3 regions of the Paenibacillus sp. AK121 genome follow, and region 2 is predicted to be linked to each of the others. Evidence: predicted binding sites of a transcription regulator. Region 2 holds the regulator's gene; each other region holds the start of a gene.
The links. The regulator Rex, encoded in region 2, represses fermentation and respiration genes when NADH is low (regulators of the CRP and FNR family bind a similar motif). The targets are predictions, from matches to a motif close to TTGTGAAATATTTCACAA.
Positions count from the first base shown of each region.

Region 1: a site for Rex is predicted at 4,107-4,124, ahead of lpdD (prenylated flavin chaperone LpdD). Genes of this name have one in related genera too.
Region 3: a site for Rex is predicted at 3,125-3,142, ahead of KSP24_RS17850 (cytochrome ubiquinol oxidase subunit I). Genes of this name have one in related genera too.

Region 1 covers NZ_JAHPJM010000001.1:160,199-165,696, reverse strand. Annotated here, with positions in the region: gene KSP24_RS00685 (WIAG-tail domain) at 1-241, opposite strand, end outside; gene fabV (enoyl-ACP reductase FabV) at 431-1,618, shown strand; gene KSP24_RS00675 (DUF1540 domain-containing protein) at 1,917-2,069, shown strand; gene KSP24_RS00670 (hypothetical protein) at 2,143-2,445, opposite strand; gene KSP24_RS00665 (DUF4190 domain-containing protein) at 2,539-2,910, opposite strand; gene KSP24_RS00660 (hypothetical protein) at 3,134-3,721, shown strand; gene lpdD (prenylated flavin chaperone LpdD) at 3,730-4,080, opposite strand; gene KSP24_RS00650 (S8 family serine peptidase) at 4,260-5,498, opposite strand, start outside.
Region 2 covers NZ_JAHPJM010000003.1:186,441-191,938, reverse strand. Annotated here, with positions in the region: gene dinG (ATP-dependent DNA helicase DinG) at 1-2,588, shown strand, start outside; gene KSP24_RS07105 (redox-sensing transcriptional repressor Rex) at 2,616-3,269, shown strand; gene KSP24_RS07100 (amidohydrolase) at 3,256-4,557, shown strand; gene KSP24_RS07095 (cell wall elongation regulator TseB-like domain-containing protein) at 4,595-5,119, shown strand; gene KSP24_RS07090 (hypothetical protein) at 5,423-5,498, shown strand, end outside.
Region 3 covers NZ_JAHPJM010000010.1:119,984-125,481, reverse strand. Annotated here, with positions in the region: gene cydD (thiol reductant ABC exporter subunit CydD) at 1-651, opposite strand, end outside; gene cydB (cytochrome d ubiquinol oxidase subunit II) at 651-1,664, opposite strand; gene KSP24_RS17850 (cytochrome ubiquinol oxidase subunit I) at 1,651-3,057, opposite strand; gene KSP24_RS17845 (response regulator transcription factor) at 3,461-5,110, opposite strand; gene KSP24_RS17840 (cache domain-containing sensor histidine kinase) at 5,103-5,498, opposite strand, start outside.

The DNA of each region.
Region 1 (5,498 bases), on a different contig from region 2:
CTGCAACCTCAATCTCTTTCTCGTGCAGAGCCTCGACTTCAGGCTCGATAACTGTCTGTAGCTCCGACTCCTCTGTAGTTGGGGGAGGCGGAGAAGCAACTTGATGAAGTCTTGCTTCTGTCTCCCTCTCCGCAGGCAGTGGTTTTGAGCGTTGTATCATACTTAACTCATTCATATCCGGGTCAATTACACGATAGAGCGGCTTTTTGTTTCTGTTGGTTTTGCGGCTCTTGTTCTTCAAGCAGCTCTCTCCCTTCTCATGTTTATCGTTACAGCATCATATGCAGACTCTTAGGCACTTGCCACCCTGTACAGAGATTCACTTTTGGGTAAAAAGGATACTTACTGAAATCCACGTTTGAAAAAAAATTGTTAAAAGTTAAAATAGTAAGGGTGAAGATTGCTACAAGAAGAGAGGAACTACAATAACATGATTATCAAACCAAGAACACGTGGCTTTATCTGCACCACTGCTCATCCGGTGGGCTGTGCCCAACATGTTCAGGAGCAAATTGACTATGTACAAGCCCGTCCTGCTATCCAGGGACCTCGTAATGTGCTTGTGATCGGGGCATCGGCCGGATATGGGTTGGCTTCTCGAATTACGGCCGCTTTCGGTGCGCGTGCCAATACAATTGGCGTGTATCGTCCTAGCAATGCTACGGCTACACGCACATCATCAGCAGGCTGGTATAATTCTGCTGCATTTGAAAAAGCAGCTCAGGATGCTGGGCTTAAATCTTTAAGCGTGACAGGAGATGCCTTCTCGGATGAGGTCAAAGCCAAAACGGTGGAAGCCATTCGCGAAGAACTGGGACAAGTCGATCTGGTGGTTTACAGTGTGGCTTCAGGTCGCCGTACTAATCCCCGCACAGGCGAAACGTCTAATTCCGTGCTCAAACCTATTGGTGAGCCTTACACGAATAAGACCGTTAACTTCCACACCGGTGAAGTCAGCAGCGTGACGCTCGAACCGGCTACAGAAGAAGAAGTACAGGGGACTGTAGAGGTTATGGGCGGTGAGGATTGGAAATTGTGGATTGACGCCTTGCGTGCAGGCGGCGTGCTCGCTGATAACGCCACTACCTTCTCTTTTTCGTATATCGGTTCAGATATTACCCAAGCCATCTACCGAGAAGGCAGTATCGGAAGTGCAAAAGATCATCTGGAGGCGACAGCACGTCAGCTGAACGACCAGATGAAAACCACGGGTGGACGCGCCTTCGTCGCAGTCACCAAAGGACTCGTTACCCAATCCAGTTCGGCCATCCCTGTCGTTCCTCTGTATATTTCCGCTTTATATAAGGTGATGAAGGAGAAAGGGCTGCATGAAGGGTGCATAGAACAGAGCTACCGCCTGTTTGCCGAGCGTCTGTACGCACCAGAAACTGCTGTAGATGAAGAAGGTCGTATTCGCATTGATGATTGGGAACTGCGCGAGGATGTGCAGGCAGAAGTCGCGAAAATATGGGAGGTACTGACAACCCATAATATCTATGAATTGTCCGATCTTGAAGGATATCGTCGCGAATTTTTCCAGCTGTTCGGCTTTGAGTTTGAGGGTGTGGACTATGATGCTGATATTGATCCGATCGTAAATATTCCTAACGCACGCTAAGTCTTTTAGTGCTGCCATTCTGTTAGAAAAATATAAAAAAGCTGTCTCTGGCAGAAGAACATTCTCTTCTGCACAAGGACAGCTTTTTGTTTTCTAACTAAAAAGGAACACTTGTGTCTATTTTGAACTGCAAAATGTGTAAACATTGCAATTTTAAAATTCATTTGATATTGTACAAGTAGGCATAGCAAAATCCCTCTTCTTACCAAGAGGGTAAGCACAGTTGGACAAGTCCTACCTTGACTGACCGTGATTATTTTTGCTCAGCCCATCACATCCCTGTAAGGAGGTGAACAATATGGCAAAAGACGTTCTGTGCGAAGTCAACTCATGCACGTACTGGGCTCAGGATAATAAATGCAGCGCAAGCTCTATTTATATCGTAAGCAACAAGCCTGCAAACACTCACACGTCCGAAGAAACAGACTGCAAAACCTTTGAAGCAAAATAGACCTTAGTTTTCAAGCCAAACCATAGCTTTATCATGAAGGAGCCCCTGCCAGGGTTCCTTCTTTCTTATGATTCTAACAAGAATGATAATTATTATCAAGTTCTTTTTGGCCTATGTTATGGAAAATGCTATCCGCTCCTATACATTCACTTCCTCGAAGTTTTTCGACTTCGCTTAAGACAAAAAAAGAAGCGTCACCCTGAACGAGTCGCTTCTTGTGCTTGACCTTTTGTAATTGTTCCTGCTTGGTTGGCTTCATTCGCGTGTGCTGTGAAATTTCGCCATAATGATCATTCGTTTTACGACTCTGTGCCGCGCAATAGATCCCGGCGCGTTTCGCCTTGCTTAACGCCTTTTGTGTTTGAGTACGTGCCATACTGCTTCACTCTCCTTGATTGGACTCCCTGTATCATAGCATCCAATAGGCAAATCGTGAATGGTTTGTCTGACTCAAACATTCTTTAATTCATTAAATGTCTGAAAAAATATCCGGATCGCCACTGGAGGCCGCCACAACAAAAACAATAACCAAGAAAATAATAATCAGTGCATAAATCAGTGTGCCGATAATACTACATACCAGTCCAGCAATGGCCATACCTCTGCCTTGCTCGCCATGACGGTTAATTTCCTTCAGGGAAAGACTGGACAAAATAATACCCACAATTCCGATAATCAACCCAAGATAGGGAATGACAACAGATAAAATCCCGAGCACCATCGAGGCAACAGCTTTACTGTTTGTAGGTGGAACTACTGGGGGCTGGTTAAATGGAGCGTTATAATCGTTCGGCTCCTGAAAAGGATCGGAAGATCGAGGCTCCTTGTACAAGTCACTCATCTGTTTAATTCAACTCCAATAATTATAATAGCAATATATAAGTTCTAGGGTACCACAATCTTACAAATCAGGACAGTACTTATTTCAATTTTTTAAATTAGAACGTTAAAAAGAAGAAGCGTAGCATCTTAGCACTTTTTGAGATAATCGGGCATACACAGTACTGTACCTATTACAGATAAATTACGCTCCAAGAGAGCATCCTGCCAAGGAGGACGGAGCTATGTTATATCGTGGAACAGCCCGCAGAAAGGGCTCGTCTCACCAACGTTTACATGCAGAGACACTTCGGAAAATATCCGCCGCCATGCTGCCATTTTACAAAGCTATTGCAACCCAACGTGCTTTTGCCGTCCAATGGTCACGAGCTGTCGTTCAGGGTAATTTGGATCGGATGAAATCCCTTCTCTGCTCGGTAGCGCCATTTGCCGCCAAACAAGGCTTAGGTACGAATGGGATTGGCTACTTTGTTTCCTTTTTAGCTCAGCCGCCGATGCTCTATTACACGAACGGTACGACGATTCCACCCGGGACGGTGCAGTTTACATTTGAGCCAAAGGTTCATCGCGCCATTGCCAAAGCCGTTTTTCCGCTGTATCGCGAATTGGCACGCAATGAATGCTTTGCTTCTGCCCTAGCCAAAGCGATCAACAGGCAAGACCAGCGTGCAGTTCATGTAATGATCCGTAGTTTAATTCCATCCTCTGCGCTAAAATCTGTAGACATTGAGGATGATGGTTTTGCATTGCTTTTTGAGTATCCCTTTAGTAAGTACCCCTATCGCAATCTACTTTTTCGAGAGTTCACTTAAAAAGGTCGCTACAAGCGCACTTGCTTAAGTTCTTCAATGAGCTCTTTTCCCATTTGTATAGCCATGTCTGTCAGCACTCGGATTTCATCCTTGGTTGCATGATCCAAATGCGTCCCGCAGCAAATGGCGAAGTTACCCGCAAACTCTTTACGCAAGCGAACTGCAATTTCTTCAGTAATATAAAATTCCTTGTGGTTTTGCAATTGCACGGTTTGAATAGGCTCAAGCCTAGCCCCCGCAGTAATCGTCCCCAAGTGAGGCTGATCACCGCCTGATATGAGCACAACGATATCTTCCCCCATAAAATAGGCATCCAGCACAAGACGGATACGTCCGCTTTCTTTTTCCAAATGAATCATATGATCCTCTCCTGCTAAAAATATTATTGTGAAACGATTCACTTCATAGAGTACCATTCATTGTATCGCTTCCTGAACTGTTGGACAAATTTAAAAAGGCCCACAGCAGCCTCTATTAACAGTGGCTTGCTGTAGACCTTTATTGTATTCTAAAAAAACTCCCATCCTCTTACTTGCTGTTAACGGATTGTGATGGTATGCACTGCCTTACCCGTTGCGCCGTCATTATCCGTTACTGTTAGCTCCACGGTATACGTTCCGGCTGTGGTGAATTTATGCTTCACCTTGGAACCAACTGCCGTATCGCCATCACCAAAATTCCAACTGTAGCTGATGATCTCACCATCTGTATCGCGGGAAGCTTTGGCGTTAAATTGTACATTTTTGTTCTTCTTGGCTGAGTCATTCGCCTGGATAATAGCTACCGGCTTTTCATTCGATGTAGGTGGATTCGGACCTGGGCCCTCTCCTCCACCATGGGTTACATACAACCTCCCCGGCGCCTCCGTCTCCACTTCATTCCCCGCTGCATCCCTTACCCGGATCACGATGACTCCGCCTTCCAGGTTCAGAGAAGATGAAGTGAGATAAGTACCTTCATAGTGGCCTGACGAAGTTTCATTTAATGGAATTTCATTACGGGCCAAAGTGGACAGGTTAAAGGGCAGCTCCACATGGAAGGATGCCTCTAAACCGGATGCACTGTCAAAAGCTACTCGTACCGGCTGTCCTGGAGTAATACGTACATCCTCAGCAGGGCTAATATTTTCAAGCTTCGGCAGCGCTGTATCGACATACACCGAGCGTGTAACAGTCGTTTCGTTTTCGGCAAGATCTTTGGCCGTTACCGTAACTTGATTTTCACCTTCATTGATAAGCAGCCGTTTATTAAAGCTACCGTCACTTCCGAATTCAGCGGGCTCGCCGTTAATCGTCAATTCGGTGAGGAACTCGTCATACACCGTACCGGTTACACTGACCACACCCGCATTTGTACGAGCTCCTTCATCAGGTGAAGTCAGGATCAGACCCGGTTTAGTCTGATCGAGCGTTACAACCACCGGCTCAGAACGATCCGTTACTTTGCCGTATACCGCCGCTTGAACACTTAGCGGATTAGCACCTGGCTGAAGATCGACCGACAAACTGAATTGACGATCCTTCACTTTCGTTGTGCCAGTCAGCTCCTTACCGTTAAAGAGCTGAATATCAGCTCCTTCTGCCGGGGAAGTTCCTGTTACGGTAATCGTTTCCTCCTGCGTATACGTAGCCTTCGTAGGAGTCGTAATCGTTGGAGCATTCACCGGATATCTGACGATAGCCCGGATCATGTAGTTCCCTTCCTCTTCAGGTGATTGGCTCCATGTGCCGCTTACACCTTGCCAGCTGCGAAGCGCATTGGGACTGTTTTCATCTGT
Region 2 (5,498 bases):
CTTTGGACCGGTGTGGATATTTACCCTTTAGCGGTAGAATTTTGGATACGATGGATTTTCTGAAAATTATGTTTCCGTCGTTATCTTCTTATCAGTTGGGTTTTGTTTCCTCAGAGTTTGGGCTGGCGCATGACCGCCCTCATCAAGCAGACAGCGACGCGTTGGCTACGGCTGAGGTGTTTTTAAAGTGTCTGAGTGAGCTTCAGGCATTACCTCTGATAACGATACAGCGGCTCAGCGATTTGTTCGCAGAGGAAGACAGTGACCTGGGTTGGTTTCTTGACGGCATACGAGAAGAGAAAGAGCTAGACCCTATTCAGGATTTGGAGAAACATCAGTTTTTTCGTCAGCTTGCGCTTAAAGTGGAAGATTGGACCGAACTGGCTACTCCACGTAGAGAAGATGATCCGAATCCACTCTCAGGCGTTTCCTTTGAGGAGTATATGGATGATGTGCGGGACAATTTGCGTTCATCCTTGAGCCAATATGAGGAGCGCGAGGCGCAAACACAAATGATTGAGGGTGTAAATCAAGCCCTGAGTCAAGATAAGCATTTGTTGATTGAGGCGGGTACAGGAACAGGGAAGTCCCTAGGCTATTTGCTTCCGTCACTATATCACAGTGTAAAATATGGGCAGAGGGTCACAGTAAGCACGCATACCATTAATCTGCAGGAGCAATTGCGAGAGCGTGATATTCCGATGCTGACAAAAGTGATTCCGTTCCCGTTCCGGGCTGCCATTTTTAAGGGTCGGGGGCATTATTTGTGTCTGCGTAAGTTTGAACATAAAATAAACAGAAGAGACTTCGCGACACCAAAGGAAGACTTGATTACAGCGGCTCAAATGATTGTCTGGCTGACTCTGACAGAAACTGGTGATGATGAGGAACTGAACCTGAGCAACCGTGGAGGGGATTTTTGGGAAACAGTAGCTAGTGATTCCGAGTCCTGTCTCGGCCGTTCTTGCCCATGGTTCCGCAAGTGCTACTATCATCGTGCACGTCATGAAGCAGGAACAGCGGATGTGGTTATTACGAATCACTCCAAGCTGTTCACCGACGTCAAAGCAAGTCACCAGCTATTGCCCAGCTATGAACATCTTGTAATTGATGAAGCACATCATCTAGAGGAAGTAGCCGGTAAGCACCTGGGCATGCATATGAAATATTTCACACTCGTGCATACGCTGACTCGATTGTTCAAGGACAGTAAGAACGGACAATTGCCTTCGTTACGTCAGCAGTTGGCAAAGTCGGGGCATGAGAAGTCGACGGAATGGGCCTCGACCATTGATCAGCTGTACCCACTCGTGTTAGAGGTTAAGGAAACTTGGGACCTGCTAAGCGATAAGCTGTTTGGTATGTTGCCAGAGCGGTCTGATGCCACACCGGGTGAAACGGGACAATTTTCTTCGCGTCTCAAACCGTCGGCCAAGCCTGCAAAGTGGGATCAAGCGGCGGCGTTGGAAAATCAGCTTTATGTAACGTTGAGTGAAATTTTGCGCAAGGGCGACAAGCTGATGCTGGATGTCAAGGAAGAACACGACGATTATGCGGCGGATAGTCTCATTACAGATATCACGGGTCTGCTTAAGGATTTGGCGGGGATTAGGGAAAATTTGCGCTTCTTTATACGACTCGATGATGAAACAACCGTATATTGGCTCGAAGCGAGTGGGCAATTCCGTAGTAAATCATTGCAATTTTATGCAGTGCCCGTCGATGTGAGCCGCCAGTTGAAAGAAATGTTTTTTGACAAAAAAAGAAGTATTATTTTGACATCTGCTACTTTATCGGTAGATAAGTCGTTTCAGTACATGACCGATCAACTCGGCTTGCAGGAGGCAGCGGATCAAGGACGATTAATGACGTCACAGCTCCCATCACCTTTTAATTACAGGGATCAGGTGTTGCTGGTCATTCCGCGAGACTTTCCGAGTGTCAAGGGCAGTGTAGGGGATGCACATTTTGTAGAGATGCTCGTTAGCTCTCTAGGAGCGACTGCCCAGGCGACGCGGGGGAGAATGCTTGTTCTGTTTACTTCCTATCGGATGCTCCGGCAAGTGTATGAGCCACTTAAAGAGGCGTTAGCATCCAGCGATATTACCGTGTTAGGACAAGGTGTAGACAGTGGGAGTCGGAGCAAGCTAACCCGTCGTTTTCAGGAAGCCAAGGCTTCTGTATTGCTGGGAACCAGCAGCTTCTGGGAAGGCGTCGATATTCCAGGGAAGGCTTTGACTTGTCTGGCCATCGTTCGCTTGCCGTTTCAACCGCCCAATCACCCGTTACTGGAGGCAAAAAGCGAGTTGCTCCAGCAGCAGAAGAAGAACCCATTTATGAAGCTGTCTGTACCACAAGCAGTTATTCGCTTCAAACAGGGATTTGGGCGGTTGGTACGTACAGCGAGTGACCACGGAGTCGTTATCGTTTACGATACGCGTGTGATCGAATCCTATTACGGAAAGCACTTTTTGTACTCGTTACCGGGACCAAAAATGGAGCATATGCCATCGGAGCAAATGGTGCCCCGCATCGCCGAATGGCTCCAATCCGCCCCGGAGACAGAGGCACAACGGACGGACACCTAAAGTCCGTTACAATTAGGGGGAGCAAGTATGAAATCAGATAAAATTTCAGAGGCTGTCGTACGGAGATTACCCGTATATTTACGTTATCTGAATGCACTGCACAAACGGGAGGTGGCTACGGTCTCTTCTCAAGAGCTGGGACAGAGGTTAGATTTGAATCCGGCCCAAATTCGTAAAGATCTTGCCTATTTTGGCGATTTTGGTCGGAAGGGCATCGGTTACGATGTTTCTTATCTAATTGAGAAAATACGCCATATCCTGAAAATTGACCAGCAAATTAATGTAGTATTGGTCGGAGCGGGTAATCTGGGTCAAGCCCTATCAAACTATAACGCTTATTTAAAAGACAATATGAAGATTGTGGCGGTATTTGATGCGTTCCCGGATAAGGTTGGGACCAGAATCAATACCTTAGTCGTTCAGCCGATGGATGAATTGGAAGCGACTGTGAAAGAAAAAAATATTCGAATCGGGATTATTACTGTACCTGATTTTGAGGCACAACACGTAGCTGATAGGCTCATTGAGAGTGGAATTGGAGCGATTTTAAACTTTGCACCTATCATTCTCAAGGCACCGGCTAACATTCGGATACATGCCACAGACTTTACAACTGATTTGCTTAGCCTCGCTTATTATCTGGAGGACGGAAAGGAAGAAGCACAATATGACAGTGAATAAATGGATGATTAAAAACGGTTCTTTTGCCGTGAATGGACCTGAAGCTGGGGTAATCCATGGTTTTATGATTGTGGAGGATAGCCGTATTACTTACATTGGCGAGACTCTGCCTGCGGGTGAGGAAGAGACGGAAGCAATCGACGGTAACGGGTTATTGTTTTTGCCTGGTCTGATTAATACTCATGGTCATGCGGCGATGTCTCTGCTGCGAGGGTATGGAGATGACTTGGCACTTCAAGTCTGGCTTCAGGAAAAAATGTGGCCTATGGAAGCCAAGTTTACATCTACGGATGTGTATTGGGGAACATCCTTGTCAGTGCTGGAAATGCTGAAAGGTGGAACCACAACTTTCCTGGATATGTACGATCATATGGATGAGGTGGCACGTGTAGCTGAAGAGTCGGGCATCCGTGCAAGTTTGATGCGTGGAGCCATTGGACTCTGTTCAGAAGAAGAACAGCGGATCAAGCTGGCTGAGGCCGTGACTTTTGCCCGTAACTGGCATGGAAAAGCAGACGGACGTATCACAACGATGATGTCTCCGCATGCCCCATACACATGCCCGCCAGCGTTTATTGAGAAATTTGTTCAAGCAGCACATGATCTCGATTTACCATTGCATACGCACATGTCCGAGACGATCGCCGAAGTTGAGCAAAACGTACGCGACTACGGTTTGCGTCCAGTTGCACACTTAGATAAGCTTGGCTTTTTCTCCCGCCCTTCACTTGTTGCCCACGGCGTACACTTGAACGACGAAGAGATAGCTTTATTAGCGGAACGAGGTGTGGCGGTTTCACATAATCCAGGCAGCAACTTGAAGCTGGCAAGTGGTGTAGCTAGAGTGCCTGAATTGCTGCGTGCAGGAGTTACTGTTTCTCTTGGAACAGACGGTCCTGCCAGCAATAATAACCTGGATATGTTCGAGGAAATGCGTCTGGCGGCACTCATTCACAAGGGAGTATCTGGCGACCCAACAGCAGTTCCTGCAAATGAAGCACTGCGTCTGGCAACAGAGTATGGTGCAAAGTCGATTGGTTTAAAAGAAGTAGGAGCGCTGGCAGCAGGCAACAAGGCTGACTTTATCGCGCTAGATCTGAATCAGGCCCATTTCTTGCCGCGTACAGATCTTATTTCCCATGCCGTATACTCTGCAAGTGCCAAAGACGTGGCTCATGTGTGGGTAGACGGTCGTCAGGTTGTGAAAAACGGCGAATGCCTGACGATGGACGAGGAACGTATCAAACATGAGGCACAAGCCGCCTTTGAAGGGCTGCTGTCGCGCTAATTCAGGTGTCACATCCCCTTAGAGAGGAAGCACAGGTTTGAAAAATAAGAAGAAATGGATAGCGGTCGCCATTTTGGCCGTAATACTGATCCTGGTCAGCATTTTCTGGTATTATTCCTACGTTACTCAAGACCAGGTGGCTGAGAAAAATGCCGCTATCATTAAGGCCAAGCAATCAGGTGGTCTGGTTAGCACGACTCAGACTTGGAAGTCTGTGTGGGATCAGATTTATTGGGTGGTTCAAGGAAAAAACGCACAGAATGAAAATATAATGGTGTGGGTTCCTTTTCAAAAAATGGAAGGACAACCTAACGTACCTGTCGCAGATCCAAGCGGTGTTCATACCGAGCTGATGAAAAACGGAGTCGACGAGCAAAAAATGACAGCGATAATTCAGCAGCAACTTCCAAATGCAAAAATTGTAAGGCTCCAACCGAGTGTGTTCAATGGCGAATATGTATGGCAACTGTTTTACGATGATGAAAGCCATCATAACTATACCTTTTACCGTTTCTCAGATGGAGCATCGACGGGGATAAAGTATACTTTACCTAATTACTAGCGTGTTATGGGAGTAGTGATGGTGAAAAGAATGTATTGTTAAAAGAATGACTGATTGAAGTTGAAAAGACGTAAATGCGACTTAAATCGTATTTACGTCTTTTTTTGCTGCTACGAAAATCACAACTCCTCCACACATTGCCTTCGATATTAGATTCACGTTATGATATACTATATTTTATAAGTGATAGACAAAAATGATAGAAAAATGAGTTGCTGATCTCTATAAGATCATGCAATTTGGTTGTTTGTTGACATTCGTCCCGTTTCTTCTGGGTTTTACATTTTGAGAGGAGGATGTTGTTTGAAATTGCGTGCAGTTCCTATTGTTGTGGCGGCCGTTTTGGCAGCCTTGTTGATGTTTGGGGGATGGTTCATTT
Region 3 (5,498 bases), on a different contig from region 2:
GGTTTCCCCATGCGCCCGACTGCGTCCCAAAAACCTTAGTGTCTGTAGGCCACGCAGCGAATCCGTGAAGTGATGTGATAATAGACGATAGGAACGCCACTGCTTGTCTGCCTGCTTTCGCGCCGCCAAGCCGAGTAAAATAAAGAAGCCCACCAAAATCGGCATCGTAGTCGTCAAAATCACACCTGATATCATATCTAATGTGAAAACATACACAAGCACCAGTAAGGTTACAGCCATCATGTCTATTATACGAGGAATGGATATTTCCAAATAATTGCGAAACCGATCCACACCATCCAGCGCTAGCGTCACCAACTTGCCGCTTCCTTCCTGCGCGGCAAAACTCGGACCCCGCTCGAACAAACGCGCAAGCAGACGCTCCCTTAAGGAAGCGCCTGCTGCTTCGGCGAAACGACCGGCTGTCCGGCGTTGCAGCCAGATCATCGTATGCCTCACTGCAAAAGCCGCGAAAAACAACGCCAGCGATGGCCAAGCCATTACCAGCGGATTTTTATTAAACAAAACCGTTACAGCCTTTGCCAAAAAGATGGCTTGTGCAATTACCGCTGCTCCCTGGAGCAGGGAAAGGGCGGCCAGCAGCAGCATTACTGGCCGAATGCCCTTTAATTCAAACCAGGCTTTATCCATTAGTATTCCAGATGATCCTTCTCACTGAGACGCTTATGGAAAACAAAATAGCTCCACGCCTGATAAGCCAACACAAAGGGTAAAAGCGTTGCTGCAACAATCGTCATGGCTTTCAGTGTGTAATGACTGGAGCTTGCATTATATATCGTCAAATCAAAAGCACTGTTGATCGAGCTCACCATAAATCTTGGGAACAAGCCAACAAATAACGAAACGAAGCTTAGCAAAATGATGACACCTGTCATCCCGAAAGCCCACCCTTCGCGGCGCTGCCTCAGGAAATACCATGTCAGCACATAGGCGAGAATTCCCACCGCAACCGCAACATACATAAAGGGACCGCGACGTGCAAATAAATCCGTTGCAAAATAACTCCATACCACCATACCAGCAAGTAGAATTCCCAGCACCGGAAGAAATTTGGACGCGATCACACGAGCACGATCTCTGACTTCACCAATCGTCCGCAGAGAAATGAACGTCAGCCCGTGCATGAGGCACATTCCGACCACTGTCAGTCCAATCCATACGGTGTATCCATTGAACACATCCAAAAATCCGACTTTCAAATCCATGTTTTGCTGAATAGGTACACCTTTCACCAAAGCCGCAAAGGCCATACCAAACAGCATCGGCGGCAGGAAGCTGCCAATCAGAATGCAAGTATCCCACGTTCCTGTCCACCCTTTTCCTTCGGCCTTGCCACGGAACTCAAAGGAGACTCCTCGCAAGATCAAACCTAGCAAAATAAACACAAATACCAGATAATATCCGCTGAACATCGTTGCATAAAAATGCGGGAAAGCGGCAAACATCGCACCTGCTGCTGTAATCAGCCACACTTCGTTGGCATCCCAGAATGGACCAATCGTATTGATCATCAAACGTTTTTGTTGGTCATTACGCGGCACTAATCCTGTTGCCATCCCCACGCCAAAATCAAAGCCCTCTAGAAAAAAGAAGCCTGTAAACAACACTGCGATCAATAAGAACCATAAATCATTTAACGACAATGCTGTCACCTCCTTGAGCAAATGGATCATGAATGACTGTATGCTGATGCGGCTCAATATCTGGGCCTTTACGAGCGGTGCGAGCAAACAGGAATGCCAGCACACCCGTTAAAATGAGATACAGCGTCGTAAATGCAATCAGGGAGAACAGCACTTCTCCTGCTACAACGGTAGGTGAAACAGAATCTTTCGTTTGAAGCAAGCCAAACACAGTCCACGGCTGACGTCCCATTTCTGTCATGATCCAGCCTGCTGTATTCCCAATGAACGGGAGCGATATCCCCCACAGCATAAGGCGGAAGAACCAACGATGTGAGCCCTCCAATTTTTGTCGAAAACTCAGGTAAGCTCCGTACAGAGCAAGTGCAATCATGGCACATCCTGCCGCAATCATAATGCGGAAGCTCCAGAAGGTCGTACGGACAGGCGGAATATAATCACCTGGACCGTAGGTCTTTTCATACTGTGCTTGAAGTTCCTTCATACCAGGCACAGAGCCAGAAAACTTGCTATACGACAGAAAGCTCAGTGCAAACGGAACCTTAATCTCAAAGGTATTTTCCTGCTTATCAGGATCAATATTTGCAATAACCGTCCAAGGCGCCGGATCGCCGCTGTCTCCCCACAGAGCTTCACTGGCTGCCATCTTCATGGGCTGTGTTTTGATCAAATATTGAGCCTGTCCATGACCAAACAAAGGAATAGCAATGGCACAGATTAATGCAACAATAATGCTCAATTTAAAAGAAGGTTTAAAAAAGTCCATATTCTTTTTATGCATTAGCTTCCAAGCACTAATACCTGCTACGAGGAAAGCACCGGTTGCAATGGCAGCAAAAATGGTGTGAGGATACTCCCACAAAAGCTGCTCGTTCGTTAACAAGGCAGCAAAATCCTGCATTTCTGCCCGGCCATTTACAACCCCATATCCTACAGGACGTTGCATGAATGAATTGGCAGCCAAAATCCACAAAGCCGAGAGCATCGTACCGATCGCTACTAGCCACATGCAAATTAAATGGACAGTTTTGGATAATCTTTCCCAACCGAATACCCATAGACCGATAAAGGTCGATTCCAGGAAAAATGCGAGCAATGCTTCAATGGCTAGCGGCGTACCAAATACATCACCGACAAAACGGGAAAAGTCCGACCAATTCATTCCGAACTGGAACTCCTGCAAAATCCCGGTGACTACCCCTAGCGCAAAGTTAATCAGCAGAAATGTCCCCCAGAATTGAGCCATTTTTTTGTACAAATCCTTTTTCTTGATAACATACATAGTCTCCATAATTGCCACCAACAATGACAATCCAATGGAGATTGGCACATAAACAAAATGAAGAATCGTAGTGGTTGCAAACTGCAACCGTGCCAAATCCAATACGTCCATGATGATGCTCCTCCCCTGTACTTCCCCTAACAATGATTTAATGTTTGTGATCTGAAGTCTTTTGTATTTGTGATTATATTCACACTATTACATATGAAACCGCCACTTTTTTAGGAAATGACTCACTCAGCTAACTTGCCATGGTTGCCATAACCGGGCTTCAGATTATCCCCATTATATAGAATAAATTTAAATGAAATTGAATCAAAAATGTGAACATCGTGTCAAAGTTGTGTCATAACGATGGCTTTTCTACGAAAATGCCCTAAATTCCATAATCAATGTGACATTTTCTATTGATCTGTCTTTTTTCAATATATATAAAAAGAGCCTCTCTTCATTCGGAGGGGATACCTCCGACATCTGCAAGAGAGACTTCATAACGTTAAACCTAGGGAATCGATCAACAGCCATCTGTTCCTCCGTTCTTTTGGACCTGATTACGGTAAGAGGAAGGTGACATTCCAACATACTTTTTAAATTTACTATGAAAATAATCTGCATTCGCATACCCCACGCGGCCCGCCACTTGGTGTACCTTAATCCCCTGTGCAAGCAATTCCCTTGCTCGCTCAATCCTTACCTTATCCAGGTAGGCATTAAAGGCCTCGCCTGTATGACTTTTGAACAGTTTGCCCAAATACCCACTATTGTAATTGAACATATCTGCCAGTAACTCCAGTCGCAAATTTTCATCATAATGACCATGTATAAAGTCAATCATTTGCTTCATGATGATCTCCTTGCCACCCGTATCAGTCTGGCCAATCCACTGCAACACATGTTCGAGCGAGTGATCCACCAGCTCGCCCAATGTTGAATAGGCATATACATTGGTAATTAAGTTGGAATGCTCCTCCAGCACGGTCCGGCTGTGTTCCTGTCCAGCTGCATACTTGTTCAGTGCAAGTGTGAATGTCTGAGCGAATGCCGCCTTGATTGCAGATTCTGTACGATAAATCTGGGGAAATTGGACTTCCATGTCCTTAATGACACGGGTCGCCGCTTTACCATTAGCCATATCCAGCGCATAGTACAGCTTTTCTGCATAACGCATGGGGGCATCTGGGGCTCTATCAGACGCTTCATTCATGTGAGCAGGGACTGTCTCCCATTCATGTAGGTCTCCGGGAAGCATGACTCTTTCTGCCCGGAACAAAAACGTACGCTCCAATAATCGTAACGCCTGCTCAAAAGATTTGGGGATCTCCTTAAGAATGTCTACCGGAGCGCCGGCAGCCCCATAGATTTCATTTACCCACGGTTTTAGCTCCTGTCGCCATGCAGCCAACAACTGAACAGCATCTTTTTCCGTTTTTAACATGGCGGGAAGCAATAGGCCCGTATATATTCCAGCCTCAAACACAATGCCTCTACCCTGCTCACGACACAATTCGGCCAGCCGCTGCTTTGCTGCCAGCTGCCGGGCTTGCCGATCCCAGTCAGGTATACGCAAATCCAGCAAAACCACCTGATAGCTACTCCAGTCCAAGGCTGGTAACGCTGGCTGTTGTCCGTGTTTTCCACCGCCGTTTTGGTGTTCAGCCTGCTTGGATGCACGATGGCTGGGTTCTACAGCATTACGAGCATGTTCTCCATGAACCGGAAACAGCAATGCTTCGATCCAATCGCGCTCATGCGAAGACGGACTCCCCCACTTTCCATCTCCCTTTTCGTTTTCAATGCTTTGCCGTACTCGCTTTAGCTCCAGCGTCATTTCTTCCTCATCAACGGGCTTCAATAAATAACCATCCACCCCGAATCCCATGGCTTGCCTAGCATAATTAAAGTCTGCATATCCGCTTAAAATGAGAAAGTGATACGGCTCCCCATTCATTTGGCGTATGCTTTGTATAACCTCCAACCCACTCATCCCAGGCATACGAATATCTACAATGACCAGTTCCGGTCGATGCTCTCCGAACTTTTCCAAAGCCTCGCGTCCGTTCTCAGCCGTATCGACGATGCGAAAGCCACAATCTCCCCAGTCAATAATGGAAGACAGTCCTTCACGAATCGCAGGCTCATCATCTACAATCATCGCTTTATACATTCGACGCTTCCTCCCTTGGTATGGAAAAGTATACGGTTGTTCCTACCTGTAATGCGCTTTCAATATGCAGACCATAACGTTCACCATACATCAATGTCAGACGTTGATGAACATTGCGTAGACCAATACTGCTCCCTTCCGGCTCCTCCGTACCCGTGATCCGATCCAACAGACGGGTCAGTTGCTCTTCCTCCATGCCAATTCCATCATCAGCCACTTTAATGTGCAGCTCTCTTTGTTCTATTGTGATATCTACCTTTACGGTAACTGGTTCTTCCTTATTTTCTAGGCCATGAATGACTGCATTTTCCACTAACGGTTGTATGATTAAGGGAGGAATCGACATGTCCTTCGCGCTTTCTTCCAAATTCACTTCATAGACCAAACG